4 regions of the Brevibacillus sp. YAE8 genome follow, and region 2 is predicted to be linked to each of the others. Evidence: riboswitches for the same ligand, from Rfam matches in the RefSeq annotation. Region 2 holds a riboswitch; each other region holds the start of a gene.
The links. A riboswitch is a leader RNA that binds a small molecule or an ion and turns the genes downstream of it on or off. The one in region 2 is predicted to bind cobalamin.

Region 1 (3,892 bases), on a different contig from region 2:
CAAGATCGACCTCGCTTCACGCTCTACGATCTGCATCCCGGTCATTCTCGATCTGGCGGAGCGAAAAGTGATCTGGACGGACATCGCGCTGCGCTCCCACCCCCGGTTTGTCAATAACGTAGAGGCGAACGGAGGCGGCGTGGAGTGGATGGGAAGGGCGCTCACCTCGCTGGTGAAGCCCACTCTCTATGAGCTGTTCACGCTTCATGCGCAAGCGAGAGGCACGCTGACTGACCGGGCGGATGAGGCGGACACGGTTTTCTCCATGGACGAGGGAATCACTCCGTTTGACCTGGAAATCATCATGGCGGACTTTTTGTAAGCTCGCTGGTTTCGTTAGGCAAAGGGAATGAGGTGCGTGTCCATTAAGCCGGTAGTGGTGAATCCGCAGATGAAAAACGGCAAAATCAGAAACCAGAAAGCCTTGGTTGGAAATATCCGCCTGACCGGTTGCCGGCTGGAAGGATGTATTTGTTGTCTTTCATCTGCGATCTGTGGCGAACCTCCTATCGGTTGCAAACCCTTTTCGGCAGGATGATTCTTCAGAAGAAACATCATGACGGGAAATACCACGATCAGTAAAAAGAGACCCAATACCGCAACAGCCATTTTCCAGTCAAACCACTGTATGAAAAACAGTGAGGCTGGCACAACTACCATTTGGCCTACGCTAAAGCCAGCCTCTATTACTCCGAATGCGAGTCCACGCCTTTTATTGAACCAATTTGTGACCATAATGGTTGCGGCTACATTGGAGGCACCTCCAACACCAATGGAAGCGAAGACACCATAGAGAATAAACAATTGCCAGAGGGAAGTTACCCATTGCGTGAAAAAATGCTCAGACCAACCAGAAGTGTGCTGCCTAAGAGAATGGACCTGGCACCAAAGCGGTCAATCAACCTGCCTGCTATTGGTTGGGATATGCCATAAATGACAAAACTCAATGTGGAGATGAGAGAAATGGTACCTCGATCCGCGGCAAAGCCATTCTCCCAAGGTTCAATAAATGCTCCGAAAGAAAGTCTTGCTCCTTGCACAGCCAACAATGCGAAAAAGGTGACAAATAAAATGATCCACGCGTAATGCACTTTGCTCTTCACAGTCTCAACGCACTCCTTATGAGTTTAATCCCAATCTGGTCAGCATGTTTTTGAATAATTTCGCTTCTTCTTCACTGAATATGGACATCGCTTCTTGATTCACTTCGTCACTGATCTGATTCAGAGGTTGTTCCAATTCCTTGCCTCGCGGAGTCAGAAAAATCAAGTTCGTCCGGCGATCATTGGGATCGGAACGACGCTCGATGAGCCCCATATTTTGCAGTCGATCGAGCACCCCCGTGATGGTTGCTCCATCCAAGCGAAGCCGACTACCCAATTCCACACCTTTTTGGCCATCTTTTTCCCATAGCGCATGTAATAGAACAAACTGCACGGGAGTAATCCCGTACGGCGATAATTTGGCCTTTTCCATTTGCCAGATTTTTTGATACGCCTTCCCGAGAAGAAACCCATAGCAATCCTCAATCCGATCCATATGTACCTCCAAATATTTTATTGGAAATCGATGTAAGAATAAGATAACACGCACACAAAAGATTTGTATACAAATAATTAGTTCACAAAACAAAGATCAATGCCCAGTATGTTCCTATCCGCAGCTTTTGCTTGAATCCCCGGTAGCATTTGCTATTATTAAAGCAAGTGCTTGTCATAGAAACGAACGACATTTGAATATGGTAGAAAAACAGGTCCTTGTTTTTCGCAAGCGATAGTTTGCGAATGCGAGGTTAAAAGGGAAGTTTGGTGAAAAGCCAACGCGGTCCCGCCACTGTAAAAGAGGAGCTCTTCTTCTTGGCAACGGCGCCATCCACTGCACGCCAGCGTGCGGGAAGGAGGAAGAAGAGCGAAGATCCTTGAGCCAGGAGACCTGCCTGTTTTGATGTCCACTGATTTCCTTCGGGTCAAAGGATGAGGTGAGGATTGTTGCAGTCGGCTATCCGCGCTTTGTTTTCCTTGGAGGTTTGGGGAAACAAGGCGTTTTTTTGTACGCGGAAAGCGAAACAGGAAGCAAATCGGCAAACTCTTCACTTTTTCAGTCAGGTAAATAACGAGGCTATGGAAAACATTTGAAATAGGCAACGGAGCCTAAACTGCATTTTTGGAGCGCTGTGCCTCCGAAAATTATTAGGGATGGGCAACGGGGCCTACAGTTTATTTTGGGGGTGGGCGTACTTGAGCAACAAGCGGGGCCTGTTTTTGGTCTACACCGGAGACGGCAAAGGAAAGACAACAGCCGCGGTGGGGCTGGCTGTGCGCGCGACTGGACGAGGCAAAAAGGTCATCATGATCCAGTTCATCAAGTCGCCGGAGCGCACGTACGGAGAGAAAATCATCTTCGACAAGCTGGGCATCGAAATCGTGCAAAAAGGCGTAGGCTTCACCTGGACGAAGACGCCGGAGGAGCATCGCGCGGCGCTGCAGGAAGCGTGGGCGTTCGCCCGGGAAAAGCTCGCTTCGGGCGAGTACGATGTCGTCATTCTCGACGAGCTGAACAATGCGCTGGCGATCGACCGTTTTCCGATTGCGGACGTGCTGCCGCTCGCGGACGTTTTGGAAGCGATTCAAAACAGGCCGAGCCATGTGCATCTGGTCGTGACGGGGCGGAGCGCCAAGCAGGAAATCATCGACATGGCCGATCTCGTGACAGAGATGAAGCCGATCAAGCATTACTACGATGAAGGAATACCAGCGGTGCTGGGGGTAGAGTTTTGATGAACGTACTGGAAGCGTACGGCCACGGCGGAGATTTGTTGACGGCAGCGGACCGCTTTGGGATGGAGCCGGGCCAATTCCTTGATTTCAGTGCCAATATTAACCCGCTGGGCATGCCGGACAGCGTGCGCGAGATGCTTTTGGCCTCTCTGTCTGCCGTGCTGCGTTACCCGGACCCTGGGCATCGCCAGTTTCGCCGGGCGTTGGCGCAGCGGTTGCAGTTGCCAAAGGAATGGCTTTTGCCTGCGAACGGAGCGGCAGAAGCGATGGCGCTCGCGATTCTCGGGCTGCAGCCGCAAACAGTCGGCGTGATTTATCCTTGCTTTTCGGAATATGCAGAGCTTTCCGAGCAGTTTGGCGCAACCGTCATCGGCTGCTACGGAAAAGAAGAGAACGGCTACAAGGCCGACAGCGCCGAGCTGTACCGTCTGTTCGAACAGGCTGATCTGGTGTTTGTCGGCTCGCCGAACAATCCGACTGGCATCTTGTATGAGCCACAGGAGCTGTTGCAGATGGCGGACTGGACGGCCCAGACCGATACGTGGCTGGTCGTGGACGAGGCGTTTCTCGATTTTGTGGAAGAAAGCCGCCAGTTTACGCTGGCAAGTCGGCTGGAGCGCTTTCCCCGCGTCATTTTGCTGCGCTCGATGACGAAAATGTACGCGATCCCCGGCTTGCGTCTCGGATACGCGATCGCCCAGCCTGACGCGATTGCGAAAATGCGCGCGAAGCAGGTGAGCTGGAGCGTGAATGCGCTTGCGCTTTTGGCGGGGGAGCTGTGCTTGCAAGAGCATGAGTACGAGCGGCGGACACGCAGCCTGGTCGCCAGGGAGCGCGCTGGCCTGGTCGCGTTTATTCGCGGGGAGCTGGGCTGGAAGGTCTGGCCGGGGGAGGCGAACTTTTTGCTGCTTCGCTCGCCGGAGGGCTTGCCAGCCGCACAACTGCAAGAGCGGCTCGGCAAAAAAGGCGTGCTGATTCGCAGTTGCGCCATGTATCCCGGATTGACGGCGCATGACGTGCGCATCGCCGTTCGCGGGCCAGAAGACAATGCGCGCTTGATCGCGGCCTTGCGCGAGGTACACAGCGAAGGGAGCGGGGAGCGATGAGTCTTGTGC
Region 2 (3,892 bases):
TCCGAAATAGAAACGGACGGGAATACGGGCATACACCATTACCCATACTCCCATCCATAGACAAATCGCCATCTGCAACCATTCATGTCCCGTCAAAACGAGCAAAATCAGCACGCCCGCAAACAGGAGCTTGTGCTCAGGCGGCAAAAATCGCAGCCGGTTTTGATAGGAAAGCGAATCAAGCTGCTGCCAATTCATTTTTTATGCTTATCCAGCCGGCCCTTGTACAATCCCACGGCATAGCCGACAACGCCCGCCCCGAGCGCCGCTTGCACCGCGAACAGCAAGCTCTCTGTCTCGCCGCCTGGCGGTTCAAGCAGCGGCTCGAACCACGGCTCGTAAGCAGGGGCGATTTCCTTGATCGCTTCCTCAGCCGCTCCATCTGCTCCCCCAAACTCCGAATCCTGCACCAACAGCAACGGCACAACCGCCAGCAAGACTACGCCCAGGAGCAGCAGCCAGTTCATCCCTTTTTTCACAGCGATTCCTCCCGTTTCAGCAGGCGAAGTTGCGCCAGCTCTTTTGCATTGTAAGACTGCAGCCAGTTCCAGACGAGCACGGTCAAAAGCCCTTCGCTGATCGCCAACGGAACTTGGGTGATGGCAAAAATTCCTGCGAATTTCGCGAACGATGCCATAACGCCGCCGGATTCAGCCGGGAAAGCCAAAGCCAACTGCACGGAGGTCACGACATAAGTAGCCAAGTCTGCGAGCGCAGCAGCAGCGAATACGGCCAAACGCTGTCCGCCGTTTCCGCGCACGATCAGGCGATAGACGCCGTAAGCTACCATCGGCCCTACTACTGCCATGGACACCGCATTGGCTCCAAGCGTCGTCAGCCCTCCATGCGCCAAAAGCAGCGCCTGGAACAGCAGCACCAGGCTGCCGAGCACGGACATGACCCACGGGCCAAACATGATCGCGCCAAGCCCGGTTCCCGTCGGGTGCGAGCTGCTGCCCGTCACCGAAGGAATTTTCAGCGCGGACAACACAAAGGCAAACGCGCCGGATACGCCGATCAGCAGCTTCATTTGCGGATGCTCCTTGACGATTTTGTTCAAGGAACGAATGCCGAGAATAAAAAATGGAATAAATACTACCCACCAAAACAGCGCCCAGCCCAGCGGCAAATACCCTTCCATGATGTGCATCGCGTGGGACGTCTGCGGTTCATTTACGAGAAAATAAAGGACAAAGCCTGCAATCAACAGACAGGTCGAAACGAAACGGGATCGATTCAAGACATTTCCTCCTCCTTTGCTGTTCTTTCTTTTTTCACCAACAAAAAAACCTCATCCGCTAGCAGACGAGGTATGCGCACAAAAACAACAGACCGTTGGCACAGTCCTATTGCTTCGTATTCACCGCTCCTTTCCGCGAAGGTATTCCTGGGTGTGGCAAGTAGGTAGGTCTCCTGGCTTTCAGCTCATCGCGCTCTTTGTCCTTCCCCATATGAATATGAGTGGCTCTATCTCAAAGAGAACTCCCTGATTACAGTGGCGGGACCGCTCGGGACTTTCACCCGATTCCCTGTTACCCTTTATGCGGCTTGCACATAAAGGCACCTATCGCCGACGATATGCAATTGTTAGATAGTTCTTGCTTGTCCCACATTATTATACAGAATCAAGGGAAAAAGCGGAAGAATATAATCAGCGGAGTATAACTGCGTAAAAAAACCGATGCCCCGCCATTCCGGGAGTCATCGGTCTTTGTTGCATCCGCTTCTTTTTTATGCTTACGACCTGGCGTCCACGCCGACCGCTTCGCTGATGTGGGAAAAGCCGTCGCGCTTCAACAGTTGCAAAAGCTTTTTGTTGATTTGCTTGGAGATGCCCGGGCCTTGATAAATCATTCCGGTGTACACTTGCACGAGACTTGCGCCCGCCCGGATTTTCGCGTACGCATCTTCCCCCGTGAAAATGCCCCCTACGCCAATGATCGGCACCTTGTCGCCCACTTCCTGGTAAATTTCTTTTACCCAGGCAGTCGAACGCTCTGTCAGCGGTTTTCCGCTCAGTCCTCCCGCTTCCTCGGCATAGTGATGCCCTTGAACGGCTTCACGCGACAAGGTCGTATTGGTGGCAATAATGCCGGAAATGCCCTCTTCCACCGCTCCTTGCACGACATCGCGCATGTGCTCGTCGGACATGTCGGGGGCTACTTTGAGCAGAATCGGCTTTTTCTGAATGCCGCGCACTTCCATTTCCGCCGCTTTTTCGCGCACCGCCCGCACCAGCAGCCGCATGCTCTCGGTTTCCTGCAAATCGCGAAGATTGGGCGTATTCGGAGAGCTGATATTAATGACGAAATAATGGCCGTACGAATAGAGCATGTCCAGGCATTTGATATAGTCAGAAGCCGCTTCCTCATTGGGAGTGACTTTGTTTTTGCCAATGTTGATCCCGATCGGAACATCGGAATACGCGTAATCAACCAGATGCTGCGAAGCCAAATAAGCACCGTGGTTGTTGAAGCCCATCCGGTTGATGATCGCCTCGTGCTCAGGCAGGCGAAACAGGCGCGGCCGCGGATTGCCCGGCTGTCCTTGCGGGGTCAATGTCCCGACTTCCACGAACCCGAACCCGAGCGCACCCAGTGCATGATACACTTCGGCATTTTTGTCAAAACCGGCGGCGAGCCCTACCGGATTGGGAAACGTCATTCCCCACAGCTTTGTGGCAAGACGCTCGTCCTTCACCTGAAACATCATTCGCAGCAAGCTTTTTCCCGGAGCAGAATCTTCCACCAGCTTCAGGGCACCAACCGTTCTTTCATGAATCTCTTCCGTATCCATCTGGAACAGATATTTTCTAATGAGCTTATACATCCCGGCTGCACTCCTTACTCCATTTTTACCTCATTGTAGAATACCACACTTTATTTATCGTGGGCTAACCTTTATACGCGATACATATTTCCAGCCGGGCAAACAAACCATAACAAAACCACCAAGTCGGGGGGACGTTGGTTCATGAAAGCAGACGGAAAAATCGGGATTGGCCAAGCGATCATGGTGATGATGCTGTCGATCGGAATCACCAATCATGTCACCCTTATCCCCCTGCTGCTCAGCAAAGCCGGGCGCGATGCCTGGCTGAGTGTCATCTTTGGCATGATCCCCTTTTGTGTTTGGGCGTACGCGCTCTATTTCATCAACAGCCGCATCGGACAGCAGTCGTTGTCCCACTGGCTCTTGCTCCGGTCCGGAAAAGCCGTCCGCTTCCTGCTGCTCATCCCCATCATGCTCTGCCTGTACATGATGGCACTCGTCAATCTGGTTGATACCCAAACGTGGACAACCGTCAACTATTTGCCGCAGACGCCCGAGTGGGTGACTGCGCTTGCCCTGATGATCTTGTGCGTTCTCGCATCCTACGGCGGCATTGCCTCAGTCGGCATTACTTCGGGCATATTGCTGCCCATTGTCTCCTTGCTTGGCATGTTCGTCGCATTCGGCAACGTACCGAAAAAAGACTACTCTCAGCTCTTGCCGCTGTTCCAGAACGGAATTGCCCCTACCGTGCACGCCATGGTTTTTGTCGGGGGTGGCTTTACCGAGCTGTTCCTGCTGCTGTTGCTGCAGCATCACGTGCGCAAACCGCTGCGGCTCATCCACTACATCGTCATGATTGCCATTACCTTGGTCCTGACGCTCAGCCCGCTGACGGGAGCCATCGCCGAGTTCGGGCCTGTGGAGTCGATGCGCCAGCGCTTTCCTGCCTTTGAACAATGGCGGCTTTTGACGATCGGAAAAGACATCGAAAACATGGAGTTTTTTTCCATCTTTCAATGGCTGTCCGGCTCGTTTATCCGCATTACGCTTTGCCTGCTGCTGCTCGGGGAGCTGCTGGTCCTGAAAACGAAAAAGCAGCGCAAGTACGTCATGCTCG
Region 3 (3,892 bases), on a different contig from region 2:
CCTGACGGGAGACGTCGTCGCGCACGAACGACCAGTTCAAAATCGTGGCAGGACCTGTCAGCATCCCTTTCACTGGTTTATCCGTCAACGACTTGGCATATACGCTCTCCTTGACCGTCATCGGGGAGACGAACTGCACGTCGCCGTAAATGACCGGCGGTTTGACGCAACGGGAGCCGTACGACTGCACCCAGCCGTTTTTCGTGAAAACGAAGCCGTCGAGCTTTTCGCCGAAATATTCCACCATGTCTGTCCGCTCGAACTCGCCGTGCACCAGCACATCCAGGCCGATCTGTTCCTGAATGGCGATCCACTCGCGGATTTGCTCCTGAATGAACGCATCGTACTGTTCGACGCTCCAGTTTCCTTTTTTGAACTGCTGTCTGGCCTGGCGAACTTCTGTCGTCTGCGGGAAGCTGCCGATCGTCGTCGTTGGCAGCAGCGGAAGCTTCCACGTCGCCTGCTGAATCTCGCGACGCTCGTGGAACGGCACTGCCCGCTTCGCCGCTGTCGACGCCAGCGCTTTTCTCGCCTCCTGCACTTCCTGGCGGTTCCGTGCCGGAAATTGGGCCAAGCGCTGCAAGTCTTTCTCGTTCTGGGCGATTTCCTTCGAAATAACATACTTTCCATATTGGAAACCTTGGACTAATAAGCGCACTTCAGCCAATTTCTCATCGGCAAACGCCAATGCGACGCGCACTTCTTCCGGCAAATCGGTTTCGTCTTCGACGGTAACCGGAACGTGCAGCAGGCTGCTCGACGGCTGAACCCATACCCGTTCTGGGGCTACTACGGTGCACAACGTTTTGACCAACTCCCACTTTTCCTCCAGGGCCGAGCGCCAAATGTTGCGTCCGTCGATGACCCCGGCGCCGAGCACTTTGTCTTGCGGGAAACCGTGCGTCGTCAAGTTCGCCAGGTTTGCTGTTTTCCCGTGAACAAAATCAAGGCCCAAGCCGTGGACAGGCAGTTCAATCAGCTCCTCGTACCAGTCCACTGCTTCAAAGTACGTCTGCACCATCAGCTTCAGGTGCGGCAGCGCCTGGCTGAACTGCTCGTACACGCGACGAATGAGTGTTTTGTCTTGCCCGGTAAGATCGAGGACAAACGCAGGCTCGTCGATCTGCACCCACTCGACGCCGTGCAGTTCCAGCTCGCGAAGGACGTCCACGTACAGCGGCACGATCTGATCGACGACGCGTTCAAATTCGTCTTTGGCATACCCTTTGGACAGCTTGACAAACGTGTACGGCCCGACGATGACAGGCTTGCCGGCGATCCCTAGCTGATCTCTCGCCTCCAGGTACGCTTGTAGCGGCCTGTTTTCCGTCAAGACAGGCGTGCGCTCGCCGAACTCGGGGACGATATAGTGGTAGTTCGTGTTGAACCACTTGGTCATTTCGCTGGCGACCGCGTCTTTGTTGCCGCGCGCCATCGCAAAATACGTAGCCAGCGGCACCGGACCGCCCGCATACGCGAACCGCTTCGGAATCAGGCCGAACATGACCGCCATGTCGAGCATGTGGTCGTAGAACGTAAAGTCGTTGACCGGAATCCAGTCGATCCCCTTTTTTTGTTGTTTGACCAGGTGCTGCTTGCGAATTTGCTCCATTTGCGCAAGGAATGTCGTCTCGTCGAGTTTCCCCGCCCAAAAAGCTTCCAGTGCCTTTTTCCACTCGCGATCTTTGCCGATCCGCGGGTATCCCAAGTTGCTGCTTTTCATTTGCTTCCTCTCCATCCTTTGCGATCATTTTTTCGATTTCGCCCAATAAAAAAGGCATCTCCAACGATCAGAAAGAACGTTAGAAATGCCAAATAAACACTGAGATCACAGCATCCTAACACCTCCCTATCTCCCGTAGGTTAAGCAGTGTTGTCGAAACAGGCAGGTCTCCTGACTTGAGGATCATGATCTGCACAACGCCTTCCCAGTCAGCTCGACCAGTGGCCAAAAGTTGTGCAAACTCCCCTCATACAGTGGCGGGACCGTGTCGGATTCTCACCGACTTCCCTTTTCATCCTTGCGCCGATATTCATCGCCAAGGAACCTGTCTCCACTCATATGAAATTGTCGGTATGAGTGCATGTGCCCCAAAAATGGGCGGGACACACCTTTCTTCATACAGTAACACGTAAACCAGTTTTTGTCATGCTAAACTATTTCCACTTTGCAAACTGATGTCAACGTTCAGGCTGCTTCCTCATAATGCCTGTCCTATTGCTTGGTCAGGCGAAGCTCACGCGCGCGCAGCGATGGTTTGCGCATCAAATAAACGAGGTAGCCGCCAACGCCCCCGATCAATGCAGGCAGCAGCCAGCCCAGGCCGATCGTGTACATCGGCAAGTAGCGGGAAAAGACGTCGTTGATCGCCGCAAGCTCGACCCCGGCAGCATTCAGCCCGTCAAACAGGCTAACGAGAAACGTACCGAACAAGCTGCCTTGATACACCTCTGGCCGACCGCCAAACCTTTGATGCAAAAACGTCAAAAAGATCAGCGAGATGGCGATTGGGTACATCGTCGTCAAAATCGGAACAGACACCTTGATGAGCGCAGTCAACCCGATATTGGCGACGAGCGTGCTGAACACAGCCAAAATGACGGCAAACTTTTTATACGAAATGCGCGGAAACATAGCGTGGAAAAACGACGAGCACGCCGTAATCAATCCGACGCTGGTCGTCAGGCACGCCGCAGTAATCATCAGGCCGAGCAGCAGGCCGCCGTAAGAACCGAAGTAATAATTCGACACTTTGGCCAAAATTTGCGCCCCGTTTTCCAAATGGCCGAGCTTTTCCACGCTGGAAGCGCCCATGTAGGCAAGCACCGAGTAGAAAAACGCCAGGAGCGCACCCGCAATCAGCGTTGCTTTGGCGCACGTCAGCAAAATTTGCTTTTTCGACGTAACCCCTTTTTCCTTGATCGCATTGACGATGATGATGCCGAATACAAACGCCCCGAGCGCGTCCAGCGTCAAATAGCCGTCCTGGAATCCTTTGAAAAACGCCTTGGACTGGTAATCGCCCACTGGCGCTTGCAGCTCGCCAATCGGATACACGATCGCCGTCAGGACGATGATGCCGATAAACGTCAGCTTCATCGGTGTCAAGACTTTTCCGACTACATTGATAATTTTTCCAGGATTGAGCGACAACAGGCAAGCGAGCGTGAAGAACAAGACGGTAAACACAATCAACGGAAAAGGCCCGGCCTGCTCGGACAAGAACGGCTTGATCCCGATCTCAAACGAAACATTCCCGGAGCGCGGAATCGCAAAAAACGGCCCGATCGCCAAATAGAGCAAAATCGTGAAAACAAGACCGAACAGCGGGTGCACACGGCTTGCGAGCGAACGCAAATCGTCTTTACCTGAATACACCAACGCTGTAATTGCCAAAAGTGGCAAGCCAACCCCTGTCACGAGAAAACCGGCGTTGGCTTCCCAGACGTTCGTTCCCGCCATCTGTCCCAGCATCGGTGGAAAAATCAGGTTGCCTGCTCCGAAAAACAGCGCAAACAGCATAAATCCGATGATGACGATAAACGAATATGAAACTTTTTGAAGCATGACAAAAACCTCCTGTGAGTAAGAACGAAGGGCCTTGTAAGGAACCCTCAGATTAGTGAAAAAATTCACGAAGTCTAGCGGCTCGTCCAGCCTCCAGCCAAACTGGATAACACTGGATTCATTGTCAGATAAATCAGTCCTCCAGACGCATGACACGATGATTCTGCGACTCTCGTCACTGCCGCTTTGCTGTTCCAGCCTAAGCCCAACTCGGCTCGACCGGGTGGCAATCAAAAGAGCCGACACATCATTTATTTATAACATAAATATGAATGAAAAGGTATTTTAAAATGAAGAATTCTTTTATTCCTTTCTATAAAAGAT
Region 4 (3,892 bases), on a different contig from region 2:
GCGATCCGGTGAAAGCACCGAAAGAAAGCGCGAATTGTCCGTACATGCTGAATGCTCCGAACAAAATGACCAGCGTCGCTCCGGCCGATGCGCCCGAGGAGACTCCCAATATGTACGGATCTGCGAGGGAGTTGCGAACCAGAGACTGGATCGCCACCCCCACAACAGACAGGCCGGCCCCGACGACAGCCCCCAGCAGGACGCGGGGAAACCGAATGTCCCAGATAATGGTCTGTTCTCCTTTTGACCAATCCACTTCCACCCATTGATTGACCAGCGGGAGATTCGCCAAGGCAATTTTCCATACCGTCGCTGGTTTGATTTCCACCGAGCCGAGTGTCACCGCAAACGTAATCGAGACGACAAGCCCGATCAGCAGGGCAACGATGATGAAGGGCATCTTGATCTTGTGCAGGGCCGTTCCCTCCTTGTCTAAGCAGCCGTTTCTTATTTGAATGTATCCGGGTGCAGACCTTCCGCGAGAATTTTCAGCGCGATCGGTGCGCGTACCCCTTCGGACGCTGCGGACAATGGCAGCACGATCAGACGTTTGTTCTGGATCGCTGGCACGTCAGCCAGTTCCTTTTTGGACAACAGGAAGTTTTGTTTTTGCTCGATCGTCTTGTCGCCGTAGTCGACCACGACGATGACGTCTGGCTTGCGGTTCACGACTTCTTCCCAGCTTACGGTCGCCCAGCCTTTTTGAATGTCGTCGAACACGTTTTTGCCGCCTGCCGCTTTAATCAGAGAAGTCATGTAGTTGTTGGCAGCGGTCAGCGGCTGATCTTCCCCGCTGTCGTACACGAACACGTTCAGCGGCTTGTCCACCGTGCCGATTTTGCTCGTGGTTTGCTCGATTTCCGCTTTCATTTTGCCAATCAGTTCGTTCGCCTTGTCTTCTACGCGGAAAATGCGGCCGATGTTTCGAATATCGGCGAACACGTCGTCAATCGTCGGACCCGGCTTGTTCGAGGACTCTTGCAGGTACGATTTGATCCCCATTTTTTCCAGATCCTCCATCGAGCCGACGCCTTTGTCGCCAAATGCGCTTTTCCAGCCTGCGTAAACGAAGTCAGGGTTTGCGGCCAAAAGCACCTCTTTGGTCGGATACTTGTCAGACAGGACTGGTACCTTGTCGTAGTCGGCTTTCAGCTCAGGCAAAATGTGATCGTCCAGGTACGCGGTTCCGACCATTTTGTCAGCCAACCCCAGCGCGAGCATGACTTCGGTTACGTGCTGGTTCATCGTCACAGCGCGTTTGGGCGCTTCCGGATACGTCATCTCGATCCCGTTGGTCACAATCGTGACGGGCTTGTTGTCAGCAGCAGGCTGGGCCGTTTGCTCCGAGCCAGCATTCGCCACCGTGGATTCGGTCGTAGCAGGTGCTGCCGAGCTGCATGCGGACAAAAGCAGCATAATCGCTGCCAGCGCTGCCATCCAGAAACCGTGGAAGGCTTTTTTTCTCTTACGGATTGTACTCATCTGGTAACCCCTCTTCTTTTGTTGTTGGCATGATGAAAATGAAGCGTTATGTAAATCGTAATGATTACGAATTACACCTTTACTATACAGAGAGCCTGCTTGTTTGGCAACACAGGAAATGCATCACCCCTTTCACAGCCTCGACCGCCACGGCGATGTTCATAGAAAAAAGCACCCCCCAGTTTCCAATCGGGAGGTGCTTGACATACGTAGACATGCCTATAGATTCGGCGTTGCCAATGACGCCTGTTCCTAGTCTGCTTCCACATCTGTCCCATCCTCGTGGGTCGATTGTAAATCATCTCATGGCAGGTCTCCTGGCTTACGAATCATCATCCCCAGCGCCCTTCCCATTTTTCGTCGCGCGAAAAACAGTGGCTTTTTTGCTGGACACTCCTCGTTACAGTGGCGGGACCGCGCCGGATTTTCACCGGACTTCCCTATTAAGCTGGCGGAACCAAACGATTCCGGGCAGCACCATCAGATTCATATAAAATTGTGAGTTTGAAGCCTTATCCGATCACCGTCAGTTTTTTCGGGAACTTGCTCAACACTTCTACGCCTGTTTCGGTTACGAGCACATCGTCCTCGATGCGCACGCCGCCTGCTCCCGGCAAGTACACCCCTGGTTCAATGGTGAACACCATGCCTGGGCGCAGCGTTTCCTGATTTTGCCCATGCACGGACGGATATTCGTGCACATCCATGCCGAGGCCGTGCCCCAGACGGTGAATGAAGTAATCGCCGTAGCCTTTTGCGGCAATGACGTCGCGAGCGGTCTGGTCGAGATGGGCAAACGTCACCCCTGGACGAACTTCGGCAATCGCCGCCTCGTTCGCTGCCAGCACCGTTTCGTAAATATCGCGCAGTTGCTCGCTGATCTGGCCGACAGCAAACGTACGGGTAATATCGGAAACGTAGCCGTCCGCTGCTACCCCGATGTCAAACAGGAGCAAATCGCCTTCCTGCACTTTGCGCGAACCAGGCGTTCCGTGCGGCAATGCCGATTTTTCCCCCGCCAAAACCATCGTGGAAAAAGACGGGCCGTCCGCTCCCAGACGCTTCATCTGGTATTCCAGCTCCGCGACGATTTCCATTTCGGTCTGGCCGATTTTGAATGTTTTCAACGTCTCGCCGAGTGTATCTTCAATCAGTTGGACAGCCTTTTGCAAACGAGCCACTTCGTCTGCCGATTTAATCAGGCGCATTTCGCGCAGCGGCTCTTCCACATCCGCGTAGCTCTCTGCACAGATGACTTGTCCCAGCGCCTCGTAACGCTCTACGGTCATGTGGCTTTTTTCGATGCCCAGCTTCTTCAGGTTCGCTGGCAACACTTGCTTGAGAAGCTCGTAAGGATTCTCAATATCCGTATGCGTGTGAATCGTCTGAACAGTCGAAGCCGCTGCTGCCGCTTCGCGGTCAAGGGCTGGAACGATCAGGGATGGCTCGCCCTGGGCTGGAATAATCAGACCCATAAAGCGTTCATGCGGATCGGTAAAAAAGCCGGTCAAATAGTAAACGTGCTTGGGAGAGGTGATGACTACCGCGTCGAGCTCTTGTTTGGTCAAAAATTCGTGCAGTTTCGAAATGCGCTCCAAATACACCTGCGTCACCTTCGCTTTCGACAAGATTCTTCCTCGAGAATACCATTTCCCTGTCCAAAAAAGAAGAGCGGAACGGAAAATTCTCTCTTGAAACGGACACCATATGCTAGGGGTGAATAACCAACATGGAACCAACCATCGTACAACTGGACAGCCACCGCATCGCCTGCCACCTGTCAGGGCGCGGCACGCCACTCGTGTGCATTCACGCCCCGTGCATCGGCTCTGTCAACTTCGACTATCAAGAGCCGCTTGCGGATGTTTGCCAACTCGTCGTGCCAGACCTCCCGGGGCATGGCGACAGCTCCCCGCTGGCTGGACCTACGACCATGCGCGAGCTTGCCAGCGTGATTCACGGGCTTTGCCAGTCGCTCGGACTTGAGCGTCCGTTGCTTTTGGGGTACTCGCAGGGGGCTTCGCTCGTCCTCGAATACTGCCTCCGCTTTCCCGAAAACGTGCGCGGCGCCATCCTCGTCAGCGCCTTTTCCGAAGTAACCGACTTTTCGTTGCACAGCCGTTTTCTGCTCGCCCAATCGCTGTCCTGCCTGCACGCCGCTCCGCTGATTGCCAGGTCGATCGCCGCCTCTCATCTCGACGACCCGCTTGCTCGCTCCCGCTGGATTGAGCATGGCAGCCAAACAGATGCAGCGAGCCTCCGCCACCTGTACGCCGCCGGGCACCGCTACAATTGCACGGATCAGTTGAGCCAGCTCAAGCTGCCGATGCTGCTCGTCTATGGCGCAGACGATGCGAACATGTTGCCGTATGCCAGGCTACTGGAAAAAAAGCTTCCGCAAGCGGAACTG

Region 1: it holds a riboswitch for cobalamin, as region 2 does, so the genes downstream of both, cobO (cob(I)yrinic acid a,c-diamide adenosyltransferase) here and AC27IT_RS11380 (energy-coupling factor ABC transporter permease) in region 2, are expected to answer to the same signal.
Region 3: it holds a riboswitch for cobalamin, as region 2 does, so the genes downstream of both, metE (5-methyltetrahydropteroyltriglutamate--homocysteine S-methyltransferase) here and AC27IT_RS11380 (energy-coupling factor ABC transporter permease) in region 2, are expected to answer to the same signal.
Region 4: it holds a riboswitch for cobalamin, as region 2 does, so the genes downstream of both, AC27IT_RS19875 (ABC transporter substrate-binding protein) here and AC27IT_RS11380 (energy-coupling factor ABC transporter permease) in region 2, are expected to answer to the same signal.

The regions. Positions count from the first base shown of each region.
Region 1 is NZ_BAAIYG010000004.1:191,397-195,288, reverse strand. Features, by position in the region: gene AC27IT_RS08770 (TerD family protein) at 1-322, shown strand, start outside; partial or broken gene AC27IT_RS08765 (MFS transporter) at 340-804, opposite strand; gene AC27IT_RS08760 (MFS transporter) at 819-1,103, opposite strand; gene AC27IT_RS08755 (MarR family winged helix-turn-helix transcriptional regulator) at 1,120-1,539, opposite strand; cobalamin riboswitch at 1,735-1,954, shown strand; gene cobO (cob(I)yrinic acid a,c-diamide adenosyltransferase) at 2,238-2,777, shown strand; gene cobD (threonine-phosphate decarboxylase CobD) at 2,777-3,883, shown strand; gene cobU (bifunctional adenosylcobinamide kinase/adenosylcobinamide-phosphate guanylyltransferase) at 3,880-3,892, shown strand, end outside.
Region 2 is NZ_BAAIYG010000006.1:19,497-23,388, forward strand. Features, by position in the region: gene cbiQ (cobalt ECF transporter T component CbiQ) at 1-198, opposite strand, end outside; gene AC27IT_RS11375 (energy-coupling factor ABC transporter substrate-binding protein) at 195-479, opposite strand; gene AC27IT_RS11380 (energy-coupling factor ABC transporter permease) at 476-1,240, opposite strand; cobalamin riboswitch at 1,387-1,583, opposite strand; gene AC27IT_RS11385 (quinone-dependent dihydroorotate dehydrogenase) at 1,738-2,829, opposite strand; gene AC27IT_RS11390 (GerAB/ArcD/ProY family transporter) at 2,974-3,892, shown strand, end outside.
Region 3 is NZ_BAAIYG010000001.1:375,220-379,111, forward strand. Features, by position in the region: gene metE (5-methyltetrahydropteroyltriglutamate--homocysteine S-methyltransferase) at 1-1,723, opposite strand, end outside; cobalamin riboswitch at 1,868-2,067, opposite strand; gene brnQ (branched-chain amino acid transport system II carrier protein) at 2,216-3,568, opposite strand.
Region 4 is NZ_BAAIYG010000020.1:55,150-59,041, forward strand. Features, by position in the region: gene AC27IT_RS19870 (FecCD family ABC transporter permease) at 1-400, opposite strand, end outside; gene AC27IT_RS19875 (ABC transporter substrate-binding protein) at 448-1,482, opposite strand; cobalamin riboswitch at 1,773-1,979, opposite strand; gene AC27IT_RS19880 (M24 family metallopeptidase) at 1,995-3,086, opposite strand; gene AC27IT_RS19885 (alpha/beta fold hydrolase) at 3,212-3,892, shown strand, end outside.